3 regions of the Stenotrophomonas tuberculopleuritidis genome follow, and region 1 is predicted to be linked to each of the others. Evidence: predicted binding sites of a transcription regulator. Region 1 holds the regulator's gene; each other region holds the start of a gene.

The links. Region 1 encodes FliA, which starts transcription of late flagellar genes. Its sites were predicted from a motif close to TAAAGTTTNNCNNNCNNNGGCCGATAA; they were not measured.
Region 2: a site for FliA is predicted at 4,631-4,657, ahead of Q5Z10_RS06360 (GGDEF domain-containing protein). Genes of this name have one in related genera too.
Region 3: a site for FliA is predicted at 6,762-6,788, ahead of Q5Z10_RS19160 (methyl-accepting chemotaxis protein). Genes of this name have one in related genera too.

What each region holds. Positions count from the first base shown of each region.
Region 1 covers NZ_CP130831.1:2,270,932-2,278,783, forward strand. Annotated here, with positions in the region: gene Q5Z10_RS10710 (chemotaxis protein CheA) at 1-1,195, opposite strand, end outside; gene Q5Z10_RS10715 (protein phosphatase CheZ) at 1,198-1,803, opposite strand; gene cheY (chemotaxis response regulator CheY) at 1,803-2,195, opposite strand; gene Q5Z10_RS10725 (RNA polymerase sigma factor FliA) at 2,253-2,996, opposite strand; gene Q5Z10_RS10730 (MinD/ParA family ATP-binding protein) at 2,993-3,880, opposite strand; gene flhF (flagellar biosynthesis GTPase FlhF) at 3,867-5,516, opposite strand; gene flhA (flagellar biosynthesis protein FlhA) at 5,662-7,761, opposite strand; gene flhB (flagellar biosynthesis protein FlhB) at 7,758-7,852, opposite strand, start outside.
Region 2 covers NZ_CP130831.1:1,365,090-1,372,941, forward strand. Annotated here, with positions in the region: gene Q5Z10_RS06340 (PepSY-associated TM helix domain-containing protein) at 1-976, opposite strand, end outside; gene Q5Z10_RS06345 (DUF3649 domain-containing protein) at 973-1,311, opposite strand; gene Q5Z10_RS06350 (winged helix-turn-helix transcriptional regulator) at 1,353-1,832, opposite strand; gene Q5Z10_RS06355 (MFS transporter) at 1,913-3,124, shown strand; gene Q5Z10_RS06360 (GGDEF domain-containing protein) at 3,183-4,598, opposite strand; gene Q5Z10_RS06365 (TonB-dependent siderophore receptor) at 4,886-7,141, shown strand; gene Q5Z10_RS06370 (cation diffusion facilitator family transporter) at 7,385-7,852, shown strand, end outside.
Region 3 covers NZ_CP130831.1:4,193,779-4,201,630, forward strand. Annotated here, with positions in the region: gene Q5Z10_RS19145 (protein-disulfide reductase DsbD family protein) at 1-912, shown strand, start outside; gene Q5Z10_RS19150 (TlpA family protein disulfide reductase) at 909-1,469, shown strand; gene Q5Z10_RS19155 (PepSY domain-containing protein) at 1,603-4,125, shown strand; gene Q5Z10_RS19160 (methyl-accepting chemotaxis protein) at 4,196-6,733, opposite strand; gene Q5Z10_RS19165 (arylamine N-acetyltransferase family protein) at 6,936-7,763, shown strand; gene Q5Z10_RS19170 (VOC family protein) at 7,822-7,852, opposite strand, start outside.

The sequences.
Region 1 (7,852 bases):
GCAGCTTTTCCGGATCGATGCCGGCGCCGTCATCCTGTACTTCGATGCTGACATAGTCGCCTTCCTGCTGCGCCGACAGGCGCACGTGGCCCATCCGCGGCTTGCCCTGCGCCTCGCGCAGGTCGGGCATTTCCACGCCATGGTCGATCGCGTTGCGTACCAGGTGCACCAGCGGGTCGGCCAGCGCTTCGACCAGATTGCGGTCGAGCTCGGTCTCGGCACCGATCAGCTCCAGGTCCACTTCCTTCTTGAGCGACCGCGCAACGTCGCGGGCCACCTTCGGGAACCGCGAGAACACCTTGCCGACCGGTTGCATGCGGGTCCGCATCACCGCCGACTGCAGCCGTGCGGTGGCGATGTCCAGGGTGGACACCGCACGATCCAGCTCTTCGTCGCGCAGGCGCGTGCGCAGGGTCTTCAGGCGGTTGCGGGACAGCACCAGCTCGCCGATCAGGTTGACGATGGCATCCAGGCGCTTGGTGTCCACGCGCACGGTGTGCTCGGCTTCGGCAACCGGCTTGTTGGCCGCCGGCCGCGCGGCCGCTGCCGCCGGCGCTGCAGGTCGCGGCGCCGCTGCGACCGGCGCCGGCGCAGGAACCGCGCTGGCGCCCGGGGCGGCGCCGCCGTGAAGCTGGTCGAGCAGGGCTTCGAACTCGTCCTCGCTGATCATGTCGTCGGCCTTCTTCGCCGCCGGCGCCACCGTGGTCGGCGCCTTGCCGCCATGCAACTGGTCGAGCAGGGCCTCGAATTCGTCGTCGGTGATCAGGTCGCCGGTGCCGGCCGCTGCCGGCGCCACCGCTGGCGCCGCCGCGGCGCCGCCCTGCACGTCGAACTGGGCGACCAGTTCCGGCGGGGCGTAGCCCGGTTCGCTGCCGGAGGACACCGCATCGAGCATCGACTGCAGGTAATCCAGCGATTGCTGGGCCGCATCGAAATGATGGGCCTGCAGCACGGCCTGGCCGGCGCGCGCGGCGCCCAGCGCCTCTTCGGCGGCGTGGCACAGTTCGACCATCGCGGTGATGCCGAGGAAGCCCGCGCCGCCCTTCAGCGTGTGGTATCCGCGGAAGACCGCGTTGAGCTGTTCGTTGTCCTGCGGTGCCTGTTCCAGCGACACCAGCTGTTCGCCGAGGCGATCCAGGATTTCCTGTGCCTCGATGATGAAATCGGCAGTGATGTCGTCGGCTACCGCGCCCATGGTTACAGCCCCAGATCCGACAACAGGTCGTCGGCGTCGTTCTGCGAGACCGCGTGGCGGTCCAGTCCCTTCAGTGCCGGCCCGGCCAGTTCCGGGGCGGTGCGATGCTGTTCCGGCGGCAGCCCGAGCGCGCCGAAACCTTCGTGCACGCGGCGGACAATGCCCACCACGCGGCGGATGATCTGCCCGGTCAGGTCCTGGTAGCTCTGGGTCAGGGCGATCTCGGTGAGGTTGTGGCGGATGCGCTCAAGCTGTGCATCCTGGCCCGGCTGCAGGCCATCGGCGCGCAGCTGCTCGGTCAGGCTGCGGCATTCCTCGGCCAGGTCCAGGGTGCGATGGGTGGCCTGTTCGGTCATTGCCACCACGTGATCCAGCCGTGCGCAGGCGTCGTCCAGTTCGCCGGCTTCGTCGGGCACGGTCGGCAGCTCGCCCAGGGCCTGGCCCAGTTCGCGCGCCAGCCGCGAAAGGCCGCTCATCATCGGCTGGGTGCGTGCCGCCACCAGACCGTCGATGCGCTGGCGCCAGGCCGCTTCGTCGCCGGATTCCAGCGCGTCCAGGGCTTCCTGCAGGCGCTGGGCGAGGGCATTCTTGTCGACCGTGGTATCCATCAGGCGCTGGCCGCCAGGCGTTCGAAGATCTTGCCCAGCTTTTCTTCCAGGGTCTGCGCGGTGAACGGCTTGATGATGTAGCCGTTCACGCCGTTCTGCGCGGCTTCGATGATCTGCTCGCGCTTGGCTTCGGCGGTGACCATCAGCACCGGCAGGGTCTTCAGCTTGGCATCGGCACGGATCGCCTTGAGCAGTTCGATGCCGGTCATCACCGGCATGTTCCAGTCGGTGACCACGAAGTCGAACGGCTGGCTCTGCAGCAACGACAGCGCGGCATGCCCGTCCTCGGCTTCGGCGGTGTTGGTGAAGCCCAGATCGCCCAGCAGGTTCTTGACGATACGACGCATGGTCGAGAAATCGTCGACGATCAGGATGCGCATGTTCTTGTTCAAAGCAGAGTTCCTTTGTTGTTCAGCTCTCGAGCCCGGCGTCGGCCATCTCGAGCATGTTCATTGTTCAAGGCCGGCATCGGCGGCCTCGAAAATCTTCAACCGGCCACGCAGGCGCAGCACTGCCTGGCCGTGGATCTGGCAGACCCGCGATTCGCTCACCCCGAGCACGGCACCGATCTCCTTCAGGTTCAGTTCCTGCTCGTAATAGAGCGACAGCACCAGCTGCTCGCGCTCGGGCAGGTGGCCGATGGCCTTGCCCAGCTCGCGACCGAACTCGCCGCGCTCCAGCACCTGCTGCGGGGTCGGGCCGCCCTGGGCGACGGTATCCAGCTCGCCCTGGTCTTCGATGCGCGATTCCAGGCTCAGTACCTGGCCGCGCGAGGCATCCTCCATCAGCCGCAGGTACTCCGGCAGCGGCATGTCCATGGCTGCGGCCACCTCGGTCGCGCTGGCGGCGCGCCCGGTGCTCTGCTCCAGCCGGCGGATGGTCGCTGCCGCATCGCGGGCGCGACGGTGCACCGAACGCGGCACCCAGTCGCCACGGCGGATCTCGTCGATCATCGAACCGCGGATGCGGATCGACGCATAGGTCTCGAACGAGGCGCCCTGGTCGGCGTCGTAACTGCGCGAGGCTTCGATCAGGCCCATCATGCCGGCCTGGATCAGATCGTCCACCTCGACACTGGCCGGCAGTCGTGCGGCCAGGTGGTGGGCGATGCGCCGCACCAGGTCCGAATGCTGGGCGATGACCTCGTTCGCCGCCGAGCGCTGGACTTCCCTGTACTGGGCGGCGCCTTTCATGCGGCCACCCCACGCTGCTTGAGAATGCGTTCGAGGAAGAACTCGACGCCACCACGGGGTTCGGTCGGGGCCTGCCAGCGGGCGGTGCGGCGGGCGATCTCGGTGATCGCCAGCGCGGCCGGGCTGGACGGGTAGGCCTTCACCACCGGCTGCTGGCGCTGCACCGACAGGCGCAGCCAGTCATCCTGCGGCACGCAGCCCAGGTAGTTCAGCGAGACATCGGCCAGGAACTTCTCGCAGACGCGGGTCAGCTTCTCATACAGCACGCGCCCTTCGTTGGGGTCGCGCACCATGTTGGCCACCACCTGGATGCGGTCCACGCCGCGTTCGCGCGACAGCACCTTGATCAGCGCGTAGGCGTCGGTGATCGAGGCCGGCTCGTCGCAGACCACCACCACGGTGTCCTGCGCGGCCTGGCAGAAGGTCAGCACGCCGTCATTGATGCCGGCGGCGGTGTCCACCACCATGATGTCCAGCTCGCGTTCCAGTTCGGAGAACACGTTGACCAGGCCGACGTGCTCGGCCGGGGCCAGTTCGGCCATGTGCCGGCGACCGGACGCGGCCGGCACCACCAGCACGCCGTTGGGGCCCTCGATGATCACATCGTCCAGGCTGCAGCGTCCGGCGACCAGGTCGGCCAGGGTGTTGGTGGGGTTCAGGCCCAGGATCACATCGATGTTGGCCAGGCCCAGGTCGGCGTCGAGCAGCAGCGTGCGCTTGCCCATGCCGGCCAGCGCCACGGCCAGGTTGGCCGACACGTTGGTCTTGCCCACGCCGCCCTTGCCGCCGGTCACGGCGATCGTGCGCACAGGGCCCAGCGGCTCGCTGCGGGTGGCCGACAGCGGGAAGGTGGTGGTCAGCTTGGCGTACTCACGCGACGGCATGGTTCAACTCCGGGTTGCAGGGCATATCGGCCGCGCGGCGCAAATCTTCAAGGCGAAGTACAAGATTGGCTGCACTGGCGCGGTGCAGGTCGTCCGGGACGTCCTGGCCGTCGGTCACCCAGGTGATCGGCAGCTTGTGGTCCACCGCCACCGACAGGGCGTTGCCGAAGCGGCCGGTCTCGTCCAGCTTGCTCAGCACCAGGCCCTGCAGGTTGGCCGCGCCGAAGCGGCGCACCACCTCGTCCATGTCGCCGAAGCTGGTGTTGGCCGGCAGTACCAGCAGGGTGCGGACCTGGCGGGCCGCGCGCAGCCACTGCAGCTGGGCAGCCAGCGCGCGGTCGCGCGGGCCGAGGCCGGCGGTGTCGATCAGCACCAGCTTGTAGTCCTTCAGGCGTTCCAGCAGCTGGTCCAGGTCGGTGCCGCTGTTGGCCTCGTGCACCGCGATGCCGAGCTGGCGGCCGTAACCGTACAGCTGTTCGCGGGCGCCGATGCGCAGGGTATCGGTGGTGACCAGCGCGACATCGCGGGCGGCATGGGCTTCGGCGAAGCGCGAGGCCAGCTTGGCGATGGTGGTGGTCTTGCCGGCACCGGTGGGGCCGACCAGGGCGATGACGCCGCCTTCTTCCATCGGATCGACCGGCGCGATCGGCAGCTTGCGCGAGATCAGCCCCAGCATCAGGCCGCGGCCACGGTGGGCCTCGGTCTCCGGCGGAATCTGCATGGCCACGTCGCGGGCGATGCCGGCGTCGAAGCCGTACTCGTCCATCAGGTCCAGCGCGGTGGCGCGCACCGGGCAGCCACGCAGGCGCTCGTCGGTGAAGCGGTTCATCTCGCGCTCGATCACCTGGCGCATGCCGGCCACTTCCTGGCGCAGGTGGCGGATCTCGGCGTCATCCGGCGCGACCAGGGTCAATGCGGGGGCCACGGCCAGGGCCGGCAGCGGCGCCGGCGCGGCCTCGACCGCAGCGGCGGCGACCGTGGCGGCAGCGACCGGCACCGTCTCCAGGTCCGGCGCCGGCGCAGCAGCGGCTGCCATGGCCATCGGCAACGGCGGCGGTGCAGCGGCGATCGGTGCGGCGGTGTCTTCCAGCGGCGGATCGATCTGGAAACGGGCGCGGTTGATAGCGGCCGGCGCGACCGTCGCAGCGGCGGCCGGCGGGGCCACGATGGCCTCGGCGAACGGCGCGAAGATCTGTTCGGGCAGCGTCGATTCATTGACGGCGGCGCGGGCCAGGGTGGCGGCAAAGCCGGTGCTGCCGCGGGTCGGCACGATCTCGTCGGCGCTGTCCAGGGTGCGGCCGGTGGCGCCCACCGCGGCGCGGGCGAGGGCGGCGACCGCCGACGTGGTCGCGGCGACCGGCTCGGCGGCGGGGGTGCTGCTGCGGCGGCGGGTGACGGCAGCGATCACGGCATCGGCAGCGGTGCGCGGCTTCGGCGGCGGCGGCGGGGCCACCTCGCGGCGCGAGGCTTCCAGGGCGCGCTGCACGGCGCTCTCATCGTAGTTGGCGGCAGCGACGATCTCGATGCCTTCCTCGATCCGGCGGTTGGACAGGATCACGGCGTCGGGGCCGTGCTCCTTGCGCACCAGGTTCATGGCCGAACGCATGTCGGCGGCGACGAATCGTTTGATTTTCATGCTGTGGTCACGGGACGAAGTCGGCGGAGTGGCGGTCGGAGAACGCGGGTGGTCGGTGGTCTGCACGGTTCGGGTTCCCCTTGGAATCTGTCGGTTGCTGCGTTGTGGAGGTGGTGTCTGTTTTCTGGCGCGTCGGGAGGCGGCGTCAGCTGATCGTTCCGACCAGCTTCAGGCGCTTGTCTTCCGGCACCTCGCTGTAGGCCAGGACCGACAGCGACGGGACGCTGTGGCGGACCAGGCGGGCCAGCGCGGAACGCACCGGGCCCGGCACCAGCACCACCGCCGGCTCGTTCCTGGCTTCCTGCTTGCTGACACATTCGGCCAGGCTCTGGTGCAGTCGCTCAGCGAGTCCGGGTTCCAGCGCGGCGCCGTTGCCCTGCGTGGACTCCTGCAAGACACGTTCCAATTGCGGGTTGAGGGTGAACACCGGCAGCTCCGCCGACATTCCGGCGATCTCCTGCACGATGAAGCGGCCCAGCGCGGTGCGCACCGCCGCGGTCAGCGTGGCCGGGTCCTGGCTGTGCGCGGCGTGTTCGACCAGCGCCTCGGCGATCTTGCGCAGCTGGCGGATCGGAATGCGCTCGATCAGCAGGTTCTGCAGGACGCGCACCACCGCCGACAGCGGCAGCGCCTTGGGCGTCAGATCTTCGACGAGCTTGGGGGCACTCTTGGCCAGGTTGGCCAGCAGGTGCTGCACTTCCTCGTGGCCCAGCAGTTCCGGGGCATGCTCGCGGATCAGGTGCGACAGATGGGTGGCAACCACCGTGGCCGGGTCGACCACGGTGTAGCCCATGGTTTCCGCCTGGGCACGCTGGTGCGGCTGGATCCAGGTGGCGTCCAGGCCGAAGGCCGGGTCCTTGCCGGCGATGCCTTCCAGCGGGCCGAGCGCGCTGCCCGGGTCCAGCGCCAGTTCGCGGTCCGGATGGATGTCGGCGGTGGCCACCGGCACGCCATGCACCAGCACCCGGTAGCCATTGGCCGGCAGTTCCAGGTTGTCGCGGATGTGCACAGAAGGAATCAGGAAGCCTACGTCCTGGGTCAGCTTGCGGCGCACGCCCTTGATGCGTGCCATCAGCTCGCCGCCCTGGTTGCTGTCCACCAGCGGAATCAGCCGATAGCCCACTTCCAGGCCCAGCGGGTCGACCGGGCGCAGTTCGTCCCAGCTCAGTTCGGCGGTGGCCGCCGGCGCGGCGGGGCGGCCCAGCGCATTCAATGCAGCGGCGTCATTGGCGGCTGCATCGGCAGCCGGCGCCTGGCCCTTGCGGTACAGCTTCCAGGCGATGAAACCGAGGATCGCCGCCAGCGTCAGGAAAGCGACGTTGGGCATGCCCGGCACCAGGCCGACCAGGCCCAGGATGCCGGCGGTGATGGCCAGCGCGCGGTACTGGCCGAACACCTGGCCGGTCATGGCCTGGGCCATGTCCTGCGAGCGCGAGGCGCGGGTGACCAGCATCGCCACGGCGCTGGACACCAGCAGGGCAGGCAGCTGCGCCACCAGGCCGTCACCGATGGACAGCAGGGTATAGGTGGCGGCGGCATCGCCGAACGGCATGCCATGCTGCAGCACGCCCACGGCCAGGCCGCCGAGCATGTTGATGAACAGGATCAGGATGCCGGCGATGGCGTCGCCGCGGATGAACTTGCTGGCGCCGTCCATCGCGCCGTAGAAGTCGGCTTCCTCGCGGACTTCCTCGCGGCGAAGCTTGGCTTCCTCACGCGTCAGCAGGCCGGCGTTGAGATCGGCGTCGATCGCCATCTGCTTGCCGGGCATGGCGTCCAGGATGAAGCGCGCGGTCACTTCCGAGACGCGGCCGGCGCCCTTGGTGATGACCACGAAGTTGATGATGGTGAGGATCGCGAACACCACGATGCCGACCGCGTAGTTGCCGCCGATCACGAACTCGCCGAAGGCGGCGATGACCTTGCCGGCCGCGTCGTGGCCGTTCTGGCCATTGAGCAGGATGACGCGGGTCGAGGCCACGTTCAGCGCCAGCCGCAGCATCGTGGTGATCAGCAGCACGATCGGGAAGATGGTGAAGTCCAGCGGCCGTTTCACGTACACCACCGCCAGCAGCACCATCAGCGAGATGGCGATGTTGAAGGTGAACAGCGCATCCAGCACCGGTGCGGCCAGCGGCACCACGACCATCGCCAGCAGCGCCAGCACGATCAGCGGGGCGCCAAGACCCTGGCGGATCATCTCCAGCGCACGGCGGGTGTTGAACGCGGGGGCCTGCGCGCTCATGGGCGGCCCCCATTGCCGAATTCATCCACGGCGATCTGCGGTGCGGACGGCATCGGGCCGCTCCGCCAGCTGCGCAGCTGGTAGACGTAGG
Region 2 (7,852 bases), 910 kb from region 1:
GGGTGATGACGGCGGCCGAACGTGGCGGCGCTGCATCCAGCAGGGTGCCGCGCGCATCGAAGGCGAGCGCGTCGGCCGCGCCGGCAATCTGGTCGCCCTGCTGGCGGCGCACGCTGATGCGCATCGCTGCGTCGGCAGGGTGTTCGATCTGCAGCGACGCGGCATGGCCACCGCCCCAGTGCAGTTCGGCGCGGCGCAGGATCGCGCTCAACGCCGGCGGCGTCGCAGCGACACCACTGGCCTCGACCTTTTCGGCACGCGGGAACAGTTCGGCGAAGAACGCATCGCGGCCGCCGGGATAGTTGGCATCCACCGCCCACGGCATGTACAGCGTCATCAGGGTGATCAGGCCGGTGTAGGTGATCATCAGATGGAACGGCAGCGACAGCACGGCCAGCGCGTTGTGCCCGTCCAGCCAGCTGCGCTGGCCCTTGCCACGGCGGAACGTGAAGAAGTCAGTGAAGATCTTCTTGTGGGTGATCACGCCGCTGATCAGCGCGATCAGCATCAGCATCGAGCAGGCACTGATGAACCAGCGGGCCCACAGCACCGGCACGTAGTGCAGGTCGAAGTGCAGGCGATAGAAGAAGTTGCCACCGCGCGTCTCGCGCACCTGCACCGGGTTGCCCTGCGCATCCAGCGTGGCCTGGTTCGGATTGCGCTGGCCACGCCGGCGTTCCTTCTCGCCCTGCGCCTGCCAGCTGACGGTGGTCGCGCTGCTGCGTGCATCGGGCAGTTCGACGCTCCAGCGCTGTGCGTCCGGCGCGGTGCGGGCAAGGAAGCGCTGGGCCTGGGTGACCGCCGTGGCGCTGCTGGCCGGCAGGCCGATTTCCGGCTGCATCCAGCGGGTCAGCTCTTCCTTCCAGTAGGCAGCGGTGCCGGCAATGAAGATCAGGAACAGCACCCAGCCGACCACCAGGCCTGACCAGGTATGCAGGACCGACTGCGATTGGCGGAAGCCCCCGAGATTGCTCATGCCACGCCTCCACGCAGCAGCCAGGCCAGCGCAGCGCCTGCGCCGCCGGCAATCACCAGGCCCAGCGCGGCGCGCAGGGTGCTGCGTGCGGCGTACGCCCAGATCGCGGCCAGGGTGTAGACCACGAACGCGGCCATGGTGGCCACCAGGGTGGCATCGGCGGTCGCGCCCGGCAGCAGGCGCGCCAGTGCTGCCGCCCAGCAAGCGGCAACCGCATAGCCGCCCAGCAGGGCCAGGCTGCCACGTGCCCACAGCAGGGCGGTCTGGCCGCTACCGCGGGCGACGCGTTTGGCGGGCGGCGGGCCGCCGGCAGAACGGGAAGAGGAAGCGGCCATCGCCGATGTCAATACGAATCGAATGCAATTGCGATTGAATGCTATTTGACACCGGTGGCGCTGTCGAGTCCCCCATTCGGGGGGGGCGGCGCCGGCAGCTTGCGTACCACCGTCTGCGCCGCGGTCAGCACCTGGCCTGCCGCGTCCCGCGGCTGCATGTAGGGAAGCGCTGCCGCACTGCCGCGTTCGACCAGCGTGGAATGGGCTTCATCGGCAGCGAAGCGGTGGCGTTCTCCCCACTGGCGCAGCGCCACCAGCAGCGGGAACAGCGCCTGCCCGGCGGGAGTCAGCACGTACTCCTGGTAGGCCGAACCGTCCGAAGCAGGGCGCAAGGCCAGGATGCCGGCCTCGAGCAGTCGCCGCAGCCGGTCGCTGAGGATGTTGCGTGCGGCGCCGAGGCTGCGCTGGAAATCGCTGAAGCGGGTGATGCCGTCGAAGGCATCGCGGATGACCAGCAGGGCCCAGCGGTCGCCGAGCAGATCGGCGCTGCGGGCCACCGGGCAGGGACTCTGGGTGTGCATGGCAGGTGTCCGGTGATGTGGTTGCAGTTTAAAACCACCAACGGTAGGCTTGCATCAAGTTTCAAATTGCAACCATATTCATGCCGCCCTCCCTGCTGTCGCGGCCCATCCTGGGCCTGCTTGCTGTCGCCGCCGGTGCCAGCGTCGCCAACGTCTACTACGCGCAACCGCTGCTGGAGCGGTTGGCACAGGCCTTTGCGCTGGACCGCGCGGTGGCCGGCACGATCGTGGCCGCCACCCAGGCCGGCAGCGTGCTGGCGTTGCTGGCACTGCTGCCGCTTGCCGACCGCGGTGATCGCCGTCGGCTGCTGCGCGTGCAGTGGGCGGCGCTGGTGGTGGCGCTGGTGTGGCTGGCCGCTGCGCGCTCGGCGGCGTGGCTGTTGTCGGGCATGCTGCTGGCCGGACTGCTCGGCACCGCGCTCACCCAGGGCCTGATCGCCTATACGGCCGCGTTGGCGCCAGCCGAGCAGCGCGGGCGCGTGGTCGGCACCGTGCAGGGCGGGGTGTTCATCGGCCTGCTGCTGGCGCGGGTGCTGTCGGGCGCGGTGGCGGCGCTGGCCGGCTGGCGCGCGGTCTACCTGGTGTCGGCGGCGCTGATGATCGGCCTCGCCCTGCTGCTGTGGCGGCACCTGCCGCCGGTGCCGGTACCCGCAGTGCCGCCGTCGTGGCGCGTACTGCTGGCGTCGATGGCCGGGATGCTGCGCCGCGACCGCACGCTGCGCGAACGCGGCCCCCTGGCGCTGTTGCTGTTCGCCGGCCTCAACGTGTTCTGGGCGGCCGTACCGCTGCCGCTGTCGGCACCGCCGCTGCACTGGTCGACGGCGGCCATCGGTGCGCTGGGGCTGGCCGGCGTGGTCGGTGCGCTGCTGGCCGCGCGGGTCGGGCACTGGATGGACCGTGGCCACGCGCACCGGGTGAGCCTCGGCGCGCTGCTGCTGATGCTGGCGGCGTGGTGGCCGCTGCTCGGCCTGCCGCACTCGTTGGCGCTGTTGCTGCTGGGGGTGGTGGTGCTCGATCTCGGTGGGCAGGCGCTGCATGTATCCAACCAGGCCCTGCTGCTGCGTGCCCCGGCCGCACAGCACGGGCGCCTGGTCGCGCTGTACATGCTGTTCTATGCGGTGGGCAGTGGGGTGGGCGCGGCTGCCGGCAGCTGGACGCAGGCGCGGCATGGCTGGCCGGCGGTGTGCCTGCTGGGCGCCGGCATCGCGTTGCTGGCGGTGCTGTGGTGGGCCGGGTGGCGCCTGCCTGTGCAGAACGCACGGGCCGATGCCGGCAGCGTCCAGCACCGGTAGCGTCTGTCAGTGGACTGCGTTGCAGGGCGACCCGCCCAGTCGCGCCGTCGCCGCACGGTCAGCGCTGCAGCGCCCGCCGCCCGGGCGCCTCCTGCAGGTTGTCGTCGGCAACCACCACGCGGTTGCGCCCGCAGCGCTTGGCCGCGTACATCGCCGCATCGGCGCGTGCCATCAGCCGCTCGTAGTCCGGGTGCCCATCGTGGCCGGCGACGCCGATGCTGGCCGTCAGCCCCAGCACCTGGCCGTTGGGCAGCGCCAGCGGCGACTGCGCGATCTGCCGGCGCAGGCTCTCGGCGATCACCGCCGCCTGCGACTCGCTTGCCGCCACCAGCACCACCACGAACTCCTCGCCACCGTAGCGGAACAGGTAGTCGCTGCCACGGGTCTGCTGGCCCAGCAGTGCGGCCACATGCTGCAGTGCGCGGTCGCCGGCGTCGTGGCCGTGGCCATCGTTGATCGCCTTGAAGTGGTCCAGGTCGAGCAGCAGCAGTGAGAACGGCGTGCGGTTGCGCGTGGACAGTTCAATCTCGCGGCGCAGCACGGTTGGCAGGAAGCGGCGATTGAGCAGGTTGGTCAAGGCATCGCTGCCGGCGTCGAGTTCGCCGATGCGCTCGAACAACAGGGTCATCAGGTTGCGGATCGTCGCCAGGTCTTCGCGGATCGCCGGCAGTACCGCCAGCCGCGTCGCCGGGCCGTCGGCGGTGACCCGCTGCAGGCAGCTGTCGATGCGTGCGACCAGGCGGCCGACCGCGTGGGTTTCCGTGCTTTCACCGAAGCTGGGAATGCCCTTGTGGGTGAACCACAGGCCGAATTCCGATGTGGCCAGGCTGGCGTTGTCGCCGCCCTCGCCGTGTCCTGCCAGGGTGTACAGCAGGGTGTTTTCCCAATCCAGCAGCAGGGCGCGCTGGCGTTCGCGTTCGGTGCTGACGTTCTGCACCAGCGAGAACAGCCGGTACGCCGCATCGGTGCGCGAGGAGCGCTCGCGTGCATGCGTATAGGCCAGGGTCATGCCTTCCATGGCGATGTCCATGATCGCGCTGAGGCAGTCGATGGCCGCGAATGCGACGTCGCTGTCGCTCGCATCGGCGCGCAGGCGCACGTACAGCTCGTGCTTGAGTACGCGCGCACCGCGGGTCACCAGATCCACCGGAATACCCACCCGCGCGTGCACATCACCGATGACCCGTTGTGCGGCGACGGTGGCGGCGACGCCGGCCGCATCGGTGGTCAGCAGCTGCACCAGCCAGCGTTGCATGGCCGGCTGCAGGCGCTGCTTGACCTGTTCGTGGGACAGGAAGCGGCGCGCGCGCGCGTCCTGCAGCAGTACCTCGTAGAAGCGCTGGGCCAGCGCCGGTGGCGCGTCGGCGGCGGCCGCATGCAGCAGCGCGGTGGCGGCAGGGCCAGCATCCAGCAGGCAGTTCTGCCAGGCCTCGGCCAGCGGCTGGCTGGCGTCATCCAGTTGGGGAGTTTCCACGTCGATCTCTGGCGGCAGGCAACAGACCCGGGGTATCGGCCCCGGCTGTCACCGGTTGATGGCAGGTGAGCCGGTCAGTTTAAGCGCGATGCAGCCTTGGACGGTGCGCAGAGCACAGTCCGACCGCTGCCGCAATGCGTTGACGCATTTGAGAATCAATCGCATTGATGGGACAATGGCCGCACGGATCGACCTGCGGGCCCTGTGCAGCGGTGGTCCGCCTCCCCCTGTCGCTGCCTCAAGCCCTTTGCCAGAGGCCCCGTTGCCCTGTCAGAAGGTTTTCGATCATGTCCTCTTCCGTTGTTGTTCCGCCGCGCGCCCGTCCGCTGGCGCTCGCCGTTGCCGCTCTGCTGGCGACCAGCGCGTTGTCCGCCCGGGCGGAAACCGATGCCACCGATATCGACACCGTGCATGTCACCGCTTCGGAGATCGCGCGGCAGGCGCTGGGCACGTCGACCATCACCGCCGAGGACATCGCCAAGCGGCCGCCGGCCAACGACATCGCCGAGCTGCTGCGCACCATGCCCGGCGTCAACCTGACCGGCAACAGTGCGTCGGGCCAGTATGGCAACAACCGACAGATCGACCTGCGCGGCATGGGCCCGGAAAACACCCTGATCCTGGTCGACGGCAAGCGCATCGGTGCACGTGATGCGGTGCGCATGGGCCGCAGCGGCGAGCGCAATACCCGTGGCGACACCAACTGGGTGCCGGCCGAGATGATCGAGCGGATCGAAGTGCTGCGCGGCCCGGCCGCGGCGCGCTATGGCTCCGGTGCCTCCGGCGGTGTGGTCAACATCATCACCAAGCGCCCGACCGGTGACCTGACCGGCGCGATGGATCTGTACGGCCTGGTCCCCGAGCACAGCGCCGAAGGCGGCAGCGAGCGCGTGGGGCTGCAGCTGAGCGGTCCGCTGACCGAGACGCTGTCGTTCCGCCTGTATGGCAATCTCAACCGGACCGACGCCGATTCGCTGGACCTCAACCGCCAGTACGCCACCGCTCCGAACGCGGTACCGCCGGCCGGTCGCGAAGGGGTCAAGAACCGCGACGTCAATGCGCTGCTGCGCTGGGATGTGACTGCCGACCAGGTCGTTGAAGTCGAAGCGGGCACCAGCCGCCAGGGCAACATCTATGCCGGCGACCGCGCCGTCAGCACCACCGGTACGTCCACGCCGGTGGATCTGGCTGCGCTGGCCGACGAGCAGGCGGAGACCAACCGCATGTACCGCACCACCGGCGCGATCACCCACCGCGGCCGCTGGGGCGATGTCAGCTCGCGGGTCACCGCCGCGGTGGAGGCGGTCAACAACTCGCGCATCAACGAAGGCCTGGCCGGTGGCCCGGAGGGCAGCTTCAACGGGACCGATTGGTCGACCTCGCGCCTGCGCAACTACCAGCTGGATGGCGAGGTGAGCTTCCCGACCACGATCGGCGGTGCCGAGAACGTGTGGACGCTGGGCTTCGAGTACCTGGACAGCCGCCTGACCGACCCGTATTCGATGAGCCAGTCCAGCAGCAGCGGTGGCGGCATCCCCGGCCTGTCGGCCGACCGCGCGCGCGGCAAGGCCGATGCGCAGACCACCGCGGTGTTCGTGGAAGACAACATCTACTTGGGTGAGCGCTGGATCGTCACCCCCGGGCTGCGCTTCGATCACCACAGCCAGTTCGGCAACAACACCAGTCCCAGCCTCAACGCGCAGTTCCGCATCAACGGCGACTGGGTGGTCAAGGGCGGCATTGCCCGCGCGTTCAAGGCGCCGAACCTGTACCAGTCCAACCCGGACTATCTGTACTACACCCGCGGCAACGGCTGTCCGAACGCGCTGCCGAGCCTGGGCGCCGGCTGCTACATGCGCGGCAATGCCGACCTGAAGGCCGAGACCAGCCTCAACAAGGAACTGGGCATCGAGTGGGCGCCGCAGAGTGGCTGGCAGGCCTCGTTGACCTATTTCCACAACGACTACAAGGACAAGATCCAGGCCGGCTATGAGCAGATCGGCCTGACCGCCGACACCCGGGGCCGCATCTTCCGCTGGGAGAACGCGCCCAAGGCCATCGTGCAGGGGCTTGAGGGCAACCTGGTGATCCCGCTGCTGGGCGAGCAGGGCGACCGCCTGAAGTGGAGCAACAACTTCACCTACATGGTGGAGAACGAGAACAAGACCACCGGCCAGCCGCTGTCGGTGATCCCCAAGTACACCATCAACACCATGCTCGACTGGCAGGCCACCGAGCAGCTGTCGTTGCTGCTGACCGGTACCTTCTACGGCAAGCAGGAGCCGGCCACGACCAACATCAACAATGACCCGCGCTGCACCGGCAGCTGCGACGCCGCCACGGTGCTGCAGACCCGCGGTGCGTACAACATCTGGGGCGTGAGCGCGCGCTACAGGGTGACCGACACCGTCAGCGTGGGCTTCGGTGTCAACAACCTGGCCGACAAGCGCCTGTTCCGCGAGGCCAACAGCAGCGATGCCGGCGCAGCGACCTACAACGAACCTGGCCGCGCCTACTGGGCCAGCCTGCGCTTCGGTTTCTGAGCGCACGCAGGGCCCGATCCGCTGCGCTTGCCGGCGATGGCCTGGCGCGACCTCCCACGGTAGCGCCGGGCCATGCCCGGCGTAGGCTGGCGCAGGTCAATGCATGGCGCCATGCGTCGCGGTAGCGCCGGGCCATGCCCGGCGGCCTCGGCGGGTCGCGGAGCCTGCAATGTTATAAACACCGTGATAGTTTCCCCACGCCCGCCAGCGTAGCCTGCCTCCCATCGCAAAGGAGCTGTTGCCATGGGCCACGACCACGATCACCTGCCATCCGAGATCCGCCACGAGAAACCGCTGTGGTGGGCGCTCGGCCTGACCTCCACGTTCCTGGTCGTCGAAGTGGTGGGCGCGTTCTGGACCAACAGCCTGGCGCTGCTGTCCGATGCCGCGCACATGGCCACCGACGCGCTGGCCCTGATGATCGCCCTCATCGCGGTGCGCTTGAGCCGGCGCCCGCCCGATGCGCGCCGCACCTACGGCTATGCACGCCTGGAAGCACTGGGGGCGATGATCAACGGTGCGATGCTGTTCGTGGTCGCCGGCTACATCCTGTGGGAGGCGATCGGCCGCTTCCGCCAGCCGCAGGAGATCGCCTCCACCGGCATGCTGGTCATTGCTGCGGTGGGCCTGGTCATCAATCTGATTTCGATGCGGCTGCTGCAGGCCGGCAGCGGCGAGAGCCTCAACGTCAAGGGCGCCTACCTGGAAGTG
Region 3 (7,852 bases), 1.9 Mb from region 1:
CTGAGCCTGTCCGGCGTGTTCACCATGGGCGGCGGCATCGGCAACTTCGGCCAGTCGCTGGCGCGGCGCAGTGGCCCGGCCGGTGACTTCTTCACCGGCGTGCTGGCCTGCGTGGTCGGCAGTGCATGCGTGGGTCCGTTCTTCGGCCCGGCCGTGGCCTATGCCTTCGTTGCTCCGCCGGTCGCGGCCATGCTGGTGTTCCTGTTCCTCGGCCTCGGCCTGGCGCTGCCATTCCTGCTGATCGGTTTCGTGCCGGCACTGGCGCGGCGCCTGCCCAAGCCGGGCCCCTGGATGGAAACCCTGAAGCACGTGCTGGCATTCCCGATGTACGCCGCCGCGCTGTGGCTGCTGTGGGTGCTGGGCAAGCAGCGCGGCGTGGACGGCATGGCGCTGGCGCTGGGCGGCCTGCTGCTGCTCACCGGCGGCCTGTGGCTGTTCGAGCGCAGCCGCTGGCGCAGCCAGCGTGCGGCCGGCCTGCTGGGCGTGCTGCTGGCGCTTGCCGCGCTGGTGCCGGTGTGGGCGGTGACCCAGCTGGCGCCGCCGGCGCGCGCTGCGCAGGCGACCAGCGACAACGTGGTCGACTATTCGCCGCAGATGCTGGACCGCCTGCGCGCCGACAACCGCGTGGTGTTCGTCAACATGACCGCCGACTGGTGCGTGAGCTGCAAGGCCAACGAGCGCGCGGTCCTGTCGCGCCCCGAGTTCAAGGAACTGCTCAAGCGCACCAACGCGGTGTACATGCGCGGCGACTACACCAATGTCGACCCGCAGATCACCGCGTTCCTGGACGAGCACAAGGCGGTAGGCGTGCCGCTGTACGTGGTGTACGGCCCCGGCGCACCGCCGGCCGTGCTGCCGACCCTGCTGACCCAGGCGGTGGTCGAAGAAGCGCTGCTGCGCACGGCCCGATGAAATGGCAGCGGCCAGCGTTGCTGTGGACAGCGGTGCTGGCCGCCGGCCTCGGGCTGTGGGCCGGCCACCGGCTGACGCCCGCGCCCGAGGTGCCGCCGTCCTCTCCCGCGCCGGCGGCAGCACCGGCGCTGCCGGTGCTGCGTCCCGGTGACGCGTTGCCGGCGCTGGTGCTGCCCGGTATCGACGGCCACGCGCTGGATGTCCGCCAGCGTTTCGCAGGGCGGCCGCTGCTGGTGAATGTATGGGCCAGCTGGTGCGGCCCGTGCATCGATGAGATGCCCGAACTGGCGCGCTTCGCCGAAGGCCAGGGTGCGCAGGGGGTGCAGGTGCTGGGGTTGGCGCTGGATACCCCGGAGGACGTGCAGGCCTTCGTGCAGCGGGTACCGGTGGGCTACCCGATCGTGATCGAGACCCCGGGGCCACGCGATGCCAGCGTACAGCTGGGCAATACGCAGGGCCTGCTGCCCTACAGCGTGCTGTTCGATGCGCAGGGGCGGCTGGTGAAAGCGAAGCTTGGGCCGTTCGCCCACGGCGAGATCGAAGACTGGGCGAAGTGAGGGTCTGGCAGGGATTCGCCCTGCCACGGAACCGCCTTGACCGTGGCCGCCCCGGACCCGGAGAATTGCGAGATTAATTCTCATTTGCTGTTGCGCAGGATGCGGGCGGCAGCCCCCACGGCCCTCGATCCCGATGTTCAAGAACGTCCTGTTCCAACTGCACTGGCTGCTGGGCATCAGCGCGGGCGCCATCCTCGCCGTGATGGGCCTGAGCGGGGCGCTGCTGTCCTTCGAGGATGAGCTGCTGCGCGCGGCCAACCCGGGCTTTGCCGAGATTGCCGAGCACCATGAGGATGGCCAGCATCCGCTGCCCCTGAGCGAACTGGTACCCCTGCTGCAGGCCGGCAGCGAACGTCCGCTGCAGCGGCTGCGCGTGGATGCGACCGGGCAGCGCCCCTCGGTGGCGCGTTTCGCCGGTGGCAAGCAGCACTGGGTGTACTTCGATCCGTACAGCGGCGAGCGCTTCAGCGCGCTGCGCGGCCAGGCCTTCTTCGATTTCGTCGAAGAGCTGCATCGCCACCTGGTGGCCGGCGAACGCGGCAAGTGGATCACCGGCAGCTGTGCGATCGCCCTGCTGTTCTTCACCCTGTCCGGGCTGTACCTGCGCTGGCCCCGGCGCTGGTGGCACTGGCGCAGCTGGCTGGTGGTGGAGTGGTCACGGCGCGGCCGGGGGTTCCTGTGGAGCCTGCATTCGGTCATCGGCACCTGGGTGCTGCTGATCTACCTGATGAGCGCGCTGACCGGACTGTGGTGGTCCTTCGACTGGTACCGCAACGGGCTCAACCGGCTGCTGGGTGTCGCGCCGCCGGCAACGCACGCGGTCGCGGCCGATGCAGCGCTGGACCTGGCGCGCATCGAGGCCACGCTGTACGCGCTGCCCGGCGTACGCCAGGGCTTCATCGACCTGCGCCTGCCGGAGAAGCCCGGGCAGGCGCTGAATGTGCGGGTGATGTCCGGCGACCCTGCGCTGCGCGGCGGCCATCACGATCGCGCGCACGACCTGCTGCAGCTCGATCCCGGCACCGGCGCGATCCTCGATGCACGCCCCTATGATCGCCAGGGTGCGGGGGGCCAGCTCGCCACCAGCATGTTCGCCCTGCACTCGGGCAGCTTCTTCGGCATGCCCGGCCGTATCGTGGTGATGCTCAGCAGCCTGGGCATGAGCCTGTTCTTCATCACCGGCTGGCTGTTGTATCTGGACCGCCGGCGCAGCCAGCGTGCAGCACGCGCGCTGCGCCAGACCGTTCCGGCGGCAGCCGCCGATGCCGCTGCCGGCTGGCTGGTGGTGCACGCCAGCCAGAGCGGCCTGGCAGAACAGCTGGCCTGGCGCGCCGCCGCTCAGCTGCAGGCGGCAGGCCATCCGGTGCAGGTGCTGCCCATGTCACAGGTGCCGGTCGGCCACCTGCAGGCGGCCACCCGCGCACTGTTCGTGCTCAGCACGTTCGGCGATGGCGAGCCGCCGGACAGCGCGCGCCGCAGCGCGCGACAGTGGCTGTCACAGACACCGGACCTTGCGCGCCTGCGTTACGGGCTGCTGGCACTGGGCGATCATCAGTACCCACGGTTCTGCGGCTTCGGCATGCAGATCGATACGTGGCTGGCCCGTTCGGGCGCGCAGCCGCTGTTCGCACGCATCGATGTCGATGCGGCCTCGGTGCCGGCATTGCGCCAGTGGCAGCTGCGGCTGGGTGAGCTGACCGGCATCGACACCGATGACAGTGTGCTGCCGGCAGCCACGGTGATGCATGACTGGCGCCTGCTCGGCCGCACCCTGCTCAATGGCGGCAGCATCGGCGGTGACATCTGGCTGATCCGCCTGGCAGCGCCCGCTGGGGTCAGCTGGCAGGCCGGCGACATCCTGCATATCGCACCGCGCCATGCACCGCAGCATGTGGCCGCGGTACTGCGCGCGCATGGCCTGGATCCGCTGCAGCCGGTGCTGCTCGACGGTGGCACGCGGACCCTGGCGGAGCTGGCCGCCGAGCGTGCCCTGCCCGATCCGGGCAACGCGCTGCCGGTGCAGGATGCCTGCCTGTGGCTGTCGGGCCTGCCGGCACTGCCTGGCCGTGAGTACTCCATCGCGTCGTGCGCTGCCGACGGCCAGGTGGAACTGATCGTGCGCCTGGTCCACGACGCGGCGGGACGGCCGGGGCTGGGGTCCGGCTGGCTGGCGCTGCATGCGCCGCTGTCGGCGGCGATCAGCGCACGCGTGCACCGCAATCCGGGATTCCATCGACGGCCTGGCGCGCCGATGATCCTGATCGGCAACGGCACCGGCATCGCCGGCCTGCGCAGCCTGCTGCGCGAAGCGGCGCAGCACGGCGAGCACGGTCACTGGCTGCTGTTCGGCGAGCGCCAGCGCGCGCACGATTTCCTGTTCGCGGACGCGATCACCCACTGGCAGGCCGACGCGCATCTGCTGCGGGTCGACCTGGCGTTCTCGCGCGATGCGGAGGGGGGCGGCTATGTACAGCACCGGCTGCTGGCGGCGGTCGACGAGCTGCAGCGCTGGCTGGCGCGCGGCGCGGTGATCCACGTCTGTGGTTCGCTGCACGGCATGGCCGAGGGCGTGGACCGGGTGCTGCGCGATGCGCTGGGCGACGACGCGGTGGAAGCACTGCTGGACAGCGGACGCTACCGGCGCGACGTGTACTGACCCGGCCAGGGCCGGGCGCCACCCCATTGCCCTGCACCGGGCAGCGCCGGGCCCTGCCCGGCCTGCGTGATCACGCCGCGCGTGCCGCCTGCCGCGCCGGCTGCAGGCGGAACGCGGCCACGGCTTCGGCCAGCGCCTGCACCTGCGCCTGCATCTGCGTGGTCGATGCACCGGCCTCTTCCACCAGGCTGGCGTTGCGTTGCGTGCTGGCCTCCATCTGCACGATGGTCTGGTTCACCTGGGCGATGCCGGCGTGCTGTTCCTGCGACGCGCTGCGGATGCCGGCCAGCAACCCGGCCAGCTGCTGCACGCTGCCAACGATCTCGTCCATGGTGATGCCTGCCCGCTGCACCTGTGCGTTGCCCTGCCCGACCCGTGCCACCGAATCCTCGATCAGCCCCTTGATCTGCTTGGCCGCATCCGCGCTGCGCTGTGCCAGCAGCCGCACTTCCGCGGCGACCACCGCGAAGCTGCGGCCCTGCTCGCCGGCCCGTGCGGCTTCCACGGCGGCATTGAGGGCCAGGATGTTGGTCTGGAAGGCAATGCCGTCAATCAGCTGGATGATGTCGCCGATGCGCCTGGAGGCGGTACTGATGCCCTGCATCGTCGCCATCACCTCAGCGACCGCCGTGCCTCCGCGCTGGGCCACATCGGCCGCCTCGCGCACCAGGCCATCGGCGCGCCCGGCAGCGTCGGCGTTGCGGCCCACGGTGTCGGTCAGTTCATGCATCGATGCCGCGGTTTCCTCCAGCCCGGCGGCCTGCTGTTCGGTGCGCTGGGAAAGGTCATGGTGGCCGGCGACGATTTCACCCACGCCCACGTCCAGCCGCGCGGTCGCCTGCTGGATGCGGGTGACGATCCGGCCAAGCTGGGTGACCGTGCTGTTGGCGTCGTCGCGCATGCGCGCGAACACCCCCTGCTGGTCCCCTTCCATGCGCACGCTCAGGTCACCGCGTGCCAGTGCTGCCAGCAGCGCCTGCAGATCGCCCAGGTTGGTTTCAAACGTGGCCAGCAGGCGATTGATGCTGGTCGACAGCGTGCGCACGAAGCCCTGCTTGCCCTCCAGCGCGATGCGGCCGTGCAGCTCGCCATGCGCGGCGGCATCGACCAGCGCTGCCACCTCGGTTTCCAGCAGGGTTTCCAGCGCACGGCTGCGCCACTCCACCGCCACGCCGAGGAAATGACCGTCGTCGATGATGGCGTTGGCGATCAGCTGGTAGCGGGTACCCGCCTGGCTGATCTCGCGCTCCTCGCGCTGGCGGACGCCGATCAGCGCCGCCAGTGCCGGGTGCAGCCGCACCGCATCGGTACCGACCAAGGCATCACCCGGCAGGTCGAGCAGATGCAGCAGCGCCGGATTGGCATAGGCCACCTGGCCTTCGGCATCGACCACCATCAGCCCGGTCTGTGTGCTGTCCAGCGCCTGCCGTACCCGGGTGTTGCCGCGGGCGATGGCGCGCTCGCTGCCGATGCGCGTGCGCAGCCGCTGCTGCATGTCGATCAGGCGCTGTGCCAGCTGGCCGATTTCATCGTTGGCGTTGTGCACGCGCAGGGTGGTATCGAGCCGGTCATCGGCGATGTCGCTGGCAAACCGCAGGGTGTCCTGGATCGGCCGGCGCACGGCGCGCAGCACCAGCACCAGGCTGGTGATCAGCACACCCGCCACCAGCAGCAGGGTCGCCACGAACAGCACGCCGGCGGCCCGCGCCCCCGCCTGCTGGCGCAGCTGTGCCTGCTCCAGTGCCAGCGCCTGCGCCTGCTGGAACGCGCTCAGCGCCGGGCCGACGTTGGCTGCGGTATCCAGCAATGACTGTGCTTCGACATCCAGGCCGACGCGCGCGGCGGTATAGCCCAGCAGGGCCGCCTGGTAGGCCTCCATGTGGGTGCGCAGCTGCTCCTGCACGTCCGCCGGCAGACCGGCCAATGCCAGATCGAAGGGCAGCTTCTCTTCACTGGCACGATCGGCATGGGCCGAATCACCATCCAGCAGCAGCAGGGCTTCCTGCCGTCGCATCTTCTGCAGGTGCAGGGCGAGCACCGGGCGTTCCAGGCCATCCACCTGCGCCTGCAGCGCATCGGCGGCGTGCTGCAGCTGTGAGGCCAGCGCCGCATCACCGCGGCCCATTTCATCGACCCGCTCGAACAGCGCGGCGATGCCCTGCGAGAACGCATCCACCGCATCTGCCAAGGTCTGCAGGACCTTGCGCCGGCCCGCTTCCATCGGCAGCGCGCGCAGCGCCTGCAGGTCGTGCTGCAGGGCCTGTTGCGATGCCAGCAGCTGGCTGCGGTCGGCGTCGTCGAAACTGCGGGCATACTGGGTCTGCAGGCGCCGGGCCTCGGCCACGCGGGCCGCCAGCGCGGCGACCCGGTCACTGCCCTGCTGGTAGCGGGCCTGGTCGCGGGCCGCCTGGGCGCTGGCATGGCTGGTCCAGGCGTGGACCGCGGCAATGGCCACCAGGCCCAGGCCACATACCAGCAGGGTAGCCTTGAGCTTGTCGGCCACGCTGAGCCGGTGCGGCAGCAGCCAGCGCAACAGGCCGGGGGAAGCAACGCGCAGCCCGGCAAGGCGGGCGCGCAGGGACCGAAGGTGGGGGACGACGGCCGACATGACAGACTCCAGGCGGAAGGACGCACCTCTATCGGCCGTCTGCCGATGAACTTTAGGCCGGATCTGCGATCGACCGCCGGCCCCTGGCGGACGCCCCTGTTGTACCGGCACCAGGCGACCGCGCGATGACACCGGCGGGCCGGGCTTGACCTCAACCCCGGTTGCGGTAGCACAGTGGAGCCCCCCGCCTGCGATACCGGCCATGCCCATCGATGTTCCGCGCTACCTGCAGCGCCTGCAGCTGGATGCGCCGCCAGCGCCCACGCTGGACGGCCTGCGCCGGCTGCAGCAGCGCCACAACGCCGTGCTGCCGTTCGAGACACTCACCTGCCTGCTCCGCGATGCGGTGCCGATCGACCTGGACAGCGTCCAGCACAAACTGCTGCACGCGCAGCGTGGCGGCTACTGCTTCGAACTCAACGGCGCCTTCCTGGCGCTGCTCAGGGCGCTGGGCTTCGATGCACAGCCACTCAGCGCACGGGTACTGCTGTCGGCCGGCGACGGCGAGCTGACCGCGCGCACCCACCTGCTGGTGCGCGTGCAGCTGGACGGCGAGGACTGGCTGGTCGACACCGGCTTCGGCAGCCTGACCCCGACCGTGCCACTGCGGCTGCTGCACAGCGCACCGCAGGACACACCGCATGAACGCTACCGCGTGCAGCAGCTGGACGGCGGTGACTTCGTGCTGGCGGCAGACGGCGGCGAGGGGTGGCGGCCGCTGTACCGTTTCGACCTGCAGCCGCCTGCGCCGATCGACAACGAGGTCGGCAACTGGTACGTGTGCACGCATCCGCAGTCGGGCTTTCCCGGCCAGCTGCGCGCGTCACTGACCGGCCCTGCGTGGCGACGCACCATCGGCAGCGGCCGCTACACCGAATACCGGCCGGGCCAGGCAGCAATCCGCCGCCCGCTGCGCGATGTACAGGACGTGCGCGAGGTGCTGCAGCAGCAGTTCGGCATCCGCTTGCCGGACGACGCCCGCCTGGATCCGGCCATCGACGACTGGCTGCAGCGCTCGCGCACCGCGTAGCGCCGCCCCCACGCTCGGCGGCCCTGGCGCGGCCGGGGGCGCCGGCCCTGGCGCGGCACTACCGGTTCGCCAGGGCCTGCAGGGCGATG